Breoghania sp. L-A4: one gene and its partner. The protein of the gene in region 1 binds, or shares a complex with, the protein of each later gene. Links are inferred from orthologs where the notes say so. Each region holds a gene or a part of one and is shown on either strand. Other genes may lie near its edges. The genes, in order: rpsG and tig.

What was found.
Region 2: the proteins of rpsG (region 1) and tig are in contact, whole or in part, in a crystal structure (PDB 3GTY), measured with the Thermotoga maritima proteins. The link is inferred for Breoghania sp. L-A4 from one-to-one orthologs. Residues at the interface, in WP_004081843.1 of Thermotoga maritima: Lys34, Lys52, Lys55, Glu59, Arg62, Gln63, Glu66, Asn67, Lys69, Val71, Arg95, Ala109, Lys110, Lys111, Gly112, Arg113, Pro114, Glu117, Glu121, Ile124, Ala125, Tyr127, Asn128, Asn129, Thr130, Gly131, Lys135, Asp139, Arg142, Met143; in WP_004081061.1 of Thermotoga maritima: Glu122, Val124, Val129, Leu130, Tyr133, Glu188, Gly259, Ile262, Tyr263, Glu266, Ser270, Glu273, Gln274, Glu277, Arg308, Gln311, Ile312, Ser315, Tyr316, Glu325, Arg329, Arg336, Leu363, Phe366, Trp367, Arg373, Leu377, Arg381, Leu384, Glu387.

What each region holds. Positions count from the first base shown.
Region 1 is NZ_CP031841.1:3,238,245-3,241,975, reverse strand. Bases 118-3,082 are described here. They hold rpsG (30S ribosomal protein S7), read left to right. Parts: upstream 118-1,347; coding sequence 1,348-1,818; downstream 1,819-3,082. Other genes in these bases: fusA (elongation factor G), read left to right, coding at 1,837-3,082; rpsL (30S ribosomal protein S12), read left to right, coding at 934-1,305; D1F64_RS14795 (regulator), read left to right, coding at 118-292. In the rest of the region: more of D1F64_RS14795, read left to right, coding at 2-117; more of fusA, read left to right, coding at 3,083-3,731.
Region 2 is NZ_CP031841.1:2,897,282-2,900,108, forward strand. It holds tig (trigger factor), read right to left. Parts: upstream 2,182-2,827; coding sequence 820-2,181; downstream 1-819. Other genes in the region: clpP (ATP-dependent Clp endopeptidase proteolytic subunit ClpP), read right to left, coding at 3-638; D1F64_RS13175 (NAD(P)H-hydrate dehydratase), read right to left, coding at 2,688-2,827. UniProt on the Bacillus subtilis protein: Involved in protein export. Acts as a chaperone by maintaining the newly synthesized protein in an open conformation. Functions as a peptidyl-prolyl cis-trans isomerase.

The DNA of each region.
Region 1 (3,731 bases):
CGTGAGCGGCGAAGAACAGGACGAGCCGACGGTCTTCATCATCGTAGGCCGCGTGTGGGAGGAAACCTCGGGCACGCCCGATGATGCGATCCCGGTGAACATCTTCCTGACGGCCCCGGACGACGACAGCGCGGTGCGCCGGGCGCTCGAGGCCTTGGCGAAGGAAGGGTATGCGGAAACCGAGCTCGACCAGATCGGGGCGCTGACCGAAGAGCCGGAGGACCCCACGTTCGAGAGCGCCTACCAGGATGCGCTCGAGGGCAACGTCGCCGTGGTGGCGTTCAGGGAGTAGAGCGGCGTCTGAGCGCTCTTGCACGAACGAAACGGGGGTGTCCATCGGGCGCCCCTTGTTGATTCCGGAACATCGCGCGATCCCGGGCCGGCGGACGCCGTCAAGCGAATCTCCGTGAAGGGGAATCGGTCCGTTGGGCCGAATCCGTACCAGGCCGGGGCAGCTGATTCACCATCCGTTCAAGTTTCGGATGGTTTCCGGGGATCGCCGGTGTCCGCCGCCTCGCTGCGCCGGCATGGGGTGAACCGGGACGGTAACAATCATGCGCAGGCGCGTCATTCCGGGGTCTTATGTTACGCCATCGGCTCGAAAACCGGCTGGAATCCTCGATATTGGCGTTTGCGGGAGAGGGCGCTGAGATTTCTGCCGTTTCCCCTTGACGTGGGCCCCGGCGATAGCTAATTTCCGCGCACTCCCAAGGCAGGCGGTAAGCGTTACCTCTTCCGGCGCGACTAGTACCGGAAACCAATTCGCTTAAACGCTGCCGGGGTTCATATGGCGACATAACGTCAAATAGCATGATCGCGGGGTAACCCGTGATCCTCTGGTTTCGCAGCGCCGTCCATGCTTGTCACGCGTGGAAGCGCGTATTCGCATGTGCGGATGGTGCTGCGGCAGGTGGACAAGGTGAAGGGCTAAATATGCCAACCATCAACCAGTTGATCCGTAAGCCGCGGAAAGATCCGCCGAAGCGGAACAAGGTTCCGGCCATGGAGGCCTGCCCGCAGAAGCGTGGCGTTTGCACGCGCGTCTATACGACGACGCCGAAGAAGCCGAACTCGGCTCTTCGTAAGGTTGCAAAGGTCCGTCTGACGAATGGCTTCGAAGTCATCGGGTACATCCCCGGTGAGGGCCATAATCTGCAGGAGCACTCTGTGGTCATGATCCGCGGCGGCCGCGTCAAGGATTTGCCTGGCGTGCGCTACCACATCCTTCGCGGTGTCCTTGACACCCAGGGTGTCAAGGATCGCAAGCAGCGCCGTTCCAAGTATGGCGCTAAGCGGCCGAAGTAATCGGCTTCAATCGTTCCCTTAAATGGGTTGAGGATAAGATAGATGTCCCGCCGTCATCGCGCTGAAAAGCGAGAGATCCATCCGGACCCCAAGTTTGGGGACGTTGTCATCACGAAGTTCATGAACTCCGTGATGCTCGACGGCAAGAAATCTGCCGCCGAAAGCATCATTTATGGCGCCTTCGATCTGATCGAAGGCCGGTCCAAGCAGGACCCGGTTACCGTGTTTCACGAGGCACTTGTCAACGTGATGCCGCAGGTGGAAGTCCGCTCCCGCCGTGTGGGTGGGGCGACCTACCAGGTGCCGGTCGAGGTTCGCAACGAACGTCGTCAGGCACTGGCCATCCGCTGGCTGATCAATGCCTCGCGGGCTCGTAACGAGAAGACCATGGTCGAGCGTTTGGCCGGGGAGCTTCTTGATGCGGGCAGCAATCGCGGCACCGCCGTCAAAAAGCGTGAAGATACGCACCGGATGGCGGAAGCCAACCGTGCCTTCTCGCATTATCGCTGGTAAGCCTGAAGGTCTGACATCATGGCGCGCACGCATAAAATCGAGGACTACCGCAATTTCGGCATCATGGCTCACATTGATGCGGGAAAGACCACGACGACGGAGCGGATCCTCTACTACACCGGCCGTAGCCACAAGATCGGCGAAGTCCATGACGGCGCTGCCACCATGGACTGGATGGAGCAGGAGCAGGAGCGTGGCATCACGATCACGTCCGCTGCAACGACCTGTTTCTGGAATGAGAAGCGCCTGAACATCATCGACACCCCGGGCCATGTGGACTTCACGATTGAAGTCGAGCGTTCCCTGCGTGTACTTGATGGCGCGGTCGCGCTTCTCGACGCCAACGCCGGTGTTGAGCCGCAGACGGAAACTGTCTGGCGTCAGGCCGACAAATATCACGTCCCGCGGATGATCTTCGTCAACAAGATGGACAAGCTCGGCGCGGACTTCTTTCGCTGCATCGAGATGATCGAGAAGCGCCTCGGCGCCAACCCGATCTGCCTCCAGCTGCCGATCGGCGCCGAGAACGAGTTCGCCGGCGTCATCGATCTGATCAAGATGAAGGCGATCATCTGGGACGAAGAAGGCCTTGGCGCTTCCTTCCATGAGGAAGACATCCCCGCCGAGCTGGCCGACCAGGCCCAGGAATATCACGATCTGATGATCGAGAAGGCGGTTGAAGTCGACGACACGGCGATGGAAGCCTACCTCGAAGGCGTCATGCCTGATGATGCGGCGCTGCAGAAGCTGATCCGCAAGGGCACGCTGATTGGCGAGTTCGTGCCGATCCTTTGCGGCACCGCGTTCAAGAACAAGGGCGTGCAGCCGCTTCTCGACGCGGTTGTCGATTACCTTCCCAATCCGACGGAAGTGCCCCCGATCAAGGGCATCGACGCGAAGACGGAAGAAGAGATCACCCGCCAGGCCTCCGACGAGGAGCCGCTCGCCATGCTGGCGTTCAAGATCATGAACGACAGCTTCGTGGGCTCGCTGACCTTCTGCCGCATCTACTCGGGGAGGCTCGACAAGGGCATGTCCCTGATGAATACGGTGAAGGAAAAGCGCGAGCGCGTCGGCCGCATGATGCAGATGCACTCGAATTCGCGTGAAGACATCGAAGTGGCCTATGCAGGCGACATCGTGGCCATCGCGGGCCTCAAGGACACCACGACGGGCGACACCCTTTGTGATCCGCTGAAGCCGGTGATCCTGGAGCGCATGGAATTCCCCGAGCCGGTCATCGAGATCGCGGTCGAGCCGAAGACCAAGTCTGACCAGGAAAAGATGGGCCTCGCGCTCAACCGCCTGGCGGCCGAGGATCCGTCCTTCCGCGTCAAGACCGACGAGGAATCCGGCCAGACGATCATCGCCGGCATGGGCGAGCTTCATCTCGACATTCTCGTCGACCGCATGAAGCGCGAGTTCAAGGTCGAGGCGAACATCGGTCAGCCGCAGGTGGCTTATCGCGAGACGATCACCAAGACCGCTGATGTGGATTACACCCACAAGAAGCAGTCGGGCGGTTCGGGCCAGTTCGCCCGAGTCAAGATCACGATCGAGCCGGGCGAGCAGGGTTCGGGCTTCCTGTTCGAAAGCAAGGTCGTCGGCGGCAACGTGCCGAAGGAATACATCCCTGGCGTCGCCAAGGGCATCGAGAGCGTGATGACGTCGGGTATTCTCGCCGGCTTCCCGATGCTCGACGTCAAGGCAACCCTGACGGATGGCGCCTACCACGATGTGGACTCCAGCGTGCTGGCGTTCGAGATCGCGGGCCGCGCGGCCTTCCGCGAGGGCATTCAGAAAGCCGGGCCGAAGCTGCTGGAACCGATCATGATGGTCGAGGTGGTGACACCGGAAGACTACATGGGCGATGTCATCGGCGATCTGAACTCGCGCCGCGGTCAGATCACCGG
Region 2 (2,827 bases), 340 kb from region 1 along the record:
CATCAGGCCGTTTCGTCACCGATCAGCGAGGAGCGGTCGACAATCACCTTATCGACGATTCCGAAATCCTTCGCCTGCTCAGCGGTCATGAAGTTGTCGCGCTCGAGGGCTTCCTCGATCTCCGACAGCTCGCGGCCGGTGTGCGTGACATAGATATCATTCAACCGCCGCTTCAGCTTCAGCATTTCCTGAGCGTGCAGCTGGATGTCGGACGCCTGGCCGCGGAACCCGCCCGACGGCTGGTGCACCATGACGCGCGCGTTCGGCAGCGCATAGCGCGAGCCCTTGGCGCCGGCGGCCAGCAGCAGCGAGCCCATCGACGCGGCCTGGCCGATGCACAGCGTGGAGATCTCTGGCCGCACGAACTGCATCGTATCATAGATCGCGAGACCCGACGTGACGACGCCGCCCGGCGAGTTGATGTAGATCGCGATTTCCTTGGAGGGATTTTCAGCCTCCAGGAACAGCAGCTGGGCACTGACCAAGGTCGCCACATGGTCCTCGATGGGACCCGTGATGAAGATGATCCGTTCCTTCAAGAGCCGTGAGAAAATGTCATAAGAACGCTCGCCGCGGTTGGTCTGCTCGACAACCATCGGCACAAGCGTGCTCATATAAAAATCGACGGGATCCTTCATAAGTCATCCATGGCTTGAAGGCGCGCTATGCGCTGAATATCGAACGACCCGACGACCTGAGAACGGTGCCGAGTCGCGAAGGGAACTCAATACATAGGCGAGAACGGCGCGTCCTTAAAGAGCGGATCCGCGCATGCGCAGCCGACCGCAAGGCCGACTGCGCACATCGTTAACAGACGGATCAGGCCGCCGTGTCCGAACCTTCGTCTTCATCGGCGCTGAGCAATTCTTCCTTGGTCACCACCTTGTCGGTAACCTTTGCCAGCTCCAGAAGATAGTCGACGATCTTGTCCTCGTAGATCGGCGCGCGCAGGCTTGCGAGAGCCTGCTGGTTCTTCTGGTAGAACTCGAAGACTTCCTTTTCCTGGCCGGGATACTGACGAATCTGGTCGTACAGAGCGCGCTGCACTTCGTCATCCGAGACCTGGATGTTGTTCTTTTCGCCGATTTCCGACAAGACGAGGCCGAGACGCACGCGCCGCTCCGCGATCTTGCGGTAGTCCGCGCGGGCCTTTTCCTCGTCCGTGTCCTCATCCGCGAAGGTCTTGCCCGACTGTTTCATGTCGGCCTCGACCTGGCGCCAGATGCCTTCGAATTCGCTTTCCACCAGCTTCGCGGGCAGATCGAAGGTGTATTTGTCGTCGAGCTTGTCGAGCAGCTGGCGCTTGACCTTCTGACGCGTCGCGGCGCCGAACTGGCTCTCGATCTGCTGGCGGACGGCGTCCTTCAGCTTGTCGAGCGACTCCAGTCCCAGGCCTTCGGCGAAAGCGTCGTCGATGGTCAACTCGCCGGGCGCGGCCACTTCCTTGACGGTCACCTCGAAGACGGCTTCCTTGCCGGCCAGATGCGCGGCCTGATAATCCTCGGGGAAGCTCAGCTTGACCTGGGTCTTGTCGCCGGCCTTCACGCCAACGAGCTGCTCCTCGAAGCCCGGAATGAACTGGCCGGAACCGAGCACGAGCTTGGCATCCTCCGCCGCGCCGCCCTCGAACGGCACGCCGTCGATGCTGCCGACATAATCCATCGTGACCTGATCGCCATCCTCGGCCTTGGCGGTCTTCGCCTTCGCCTCGAAGGGCCGGCTCTGGGCGGCGATCTGCTCGACCTGCTCCATCACGCCTTCTTCGGAGATCTCGATGATCGGACGCTCGATCTCGATGTCGCTGAAATCGATGATCTCGAATTCCGGCAGAACCTCGTAGGTCATCGTGAAGGCCAGATCGGCGCCCTCTTCCATGACCTTCTTCGCGTCGCCTTCCGGCAAGTCGATTTCCGGCTGCAGCGCCGGGCGCTCGGAGCGGTCCTCGACGGCCTTCTGGGTGCTCTCGTTGAGCATGTTGTCGAGGATCTCCGCCGTCGCCTGGCGGCCGTACATCCGCTTCAGATGGGAAATCGGCACTTTGCCGGGGCGAAACCCCTTGATCTGAGCCTTGGACTTCATGTCCTCAAGATAAGCGTCGACTTTGCCGGCGATATCGGATGCCGGAATGACGATCTTCAGCTCGCGTTTCAGCCCTTCGGACAGGGTTTCGGTCACCTGCATGATATTGTTCTTCGTCCTCGATCTGGAACGTCATCCAACCGTTCGATGGAAGCCGTATGACTTCGTTGGCGGCGCATCGTTCATGACGTGAAATGGGTCTTGCCGTGCATGTGTCTTCCCTGACCCGCATGTGTCAAGACCACAGCACCAATTTTACCGGCTTTGGAAGTCCCACACGCGTCCAGCGCGGCTCGCGCGGCACCCCATGCGCGCCGGCGCAGGAACCGGGTGATGCGCAAACCCGGCGCGAAAGCCGCCCGGGATATGTCGTTGGTACGGCTGGAGGGACTCGAACCCCCACGTCAAAGACACTTGGACCTAAACCAAGCGCGTCTACCAGTTCCGCCACAGCCGCACGGTACGCCAAAGCGCGGCCTCTATAGCACTGGCCCCACCGGCATCAAAGCGAAATCCCGACGCCGCTCGAACCGCCGCCGATATTCCCCACGCTGACGAACCTCCGCCGCAAACCGGCCGATTCCAAGGCACGACGCCCCCGGCGTCCCTCAAGCGCAGGATTTGGTGGAGGCATCCGCGCACAGCGGCGCCAGGACCGCCGGCATGGCGGGCGGCAGATCCTCCGCGATCAATCCGGGGCCGCACTGCGCGCCCGCCGCCCCGTGGCACCACACGGCCATGCAGGCCG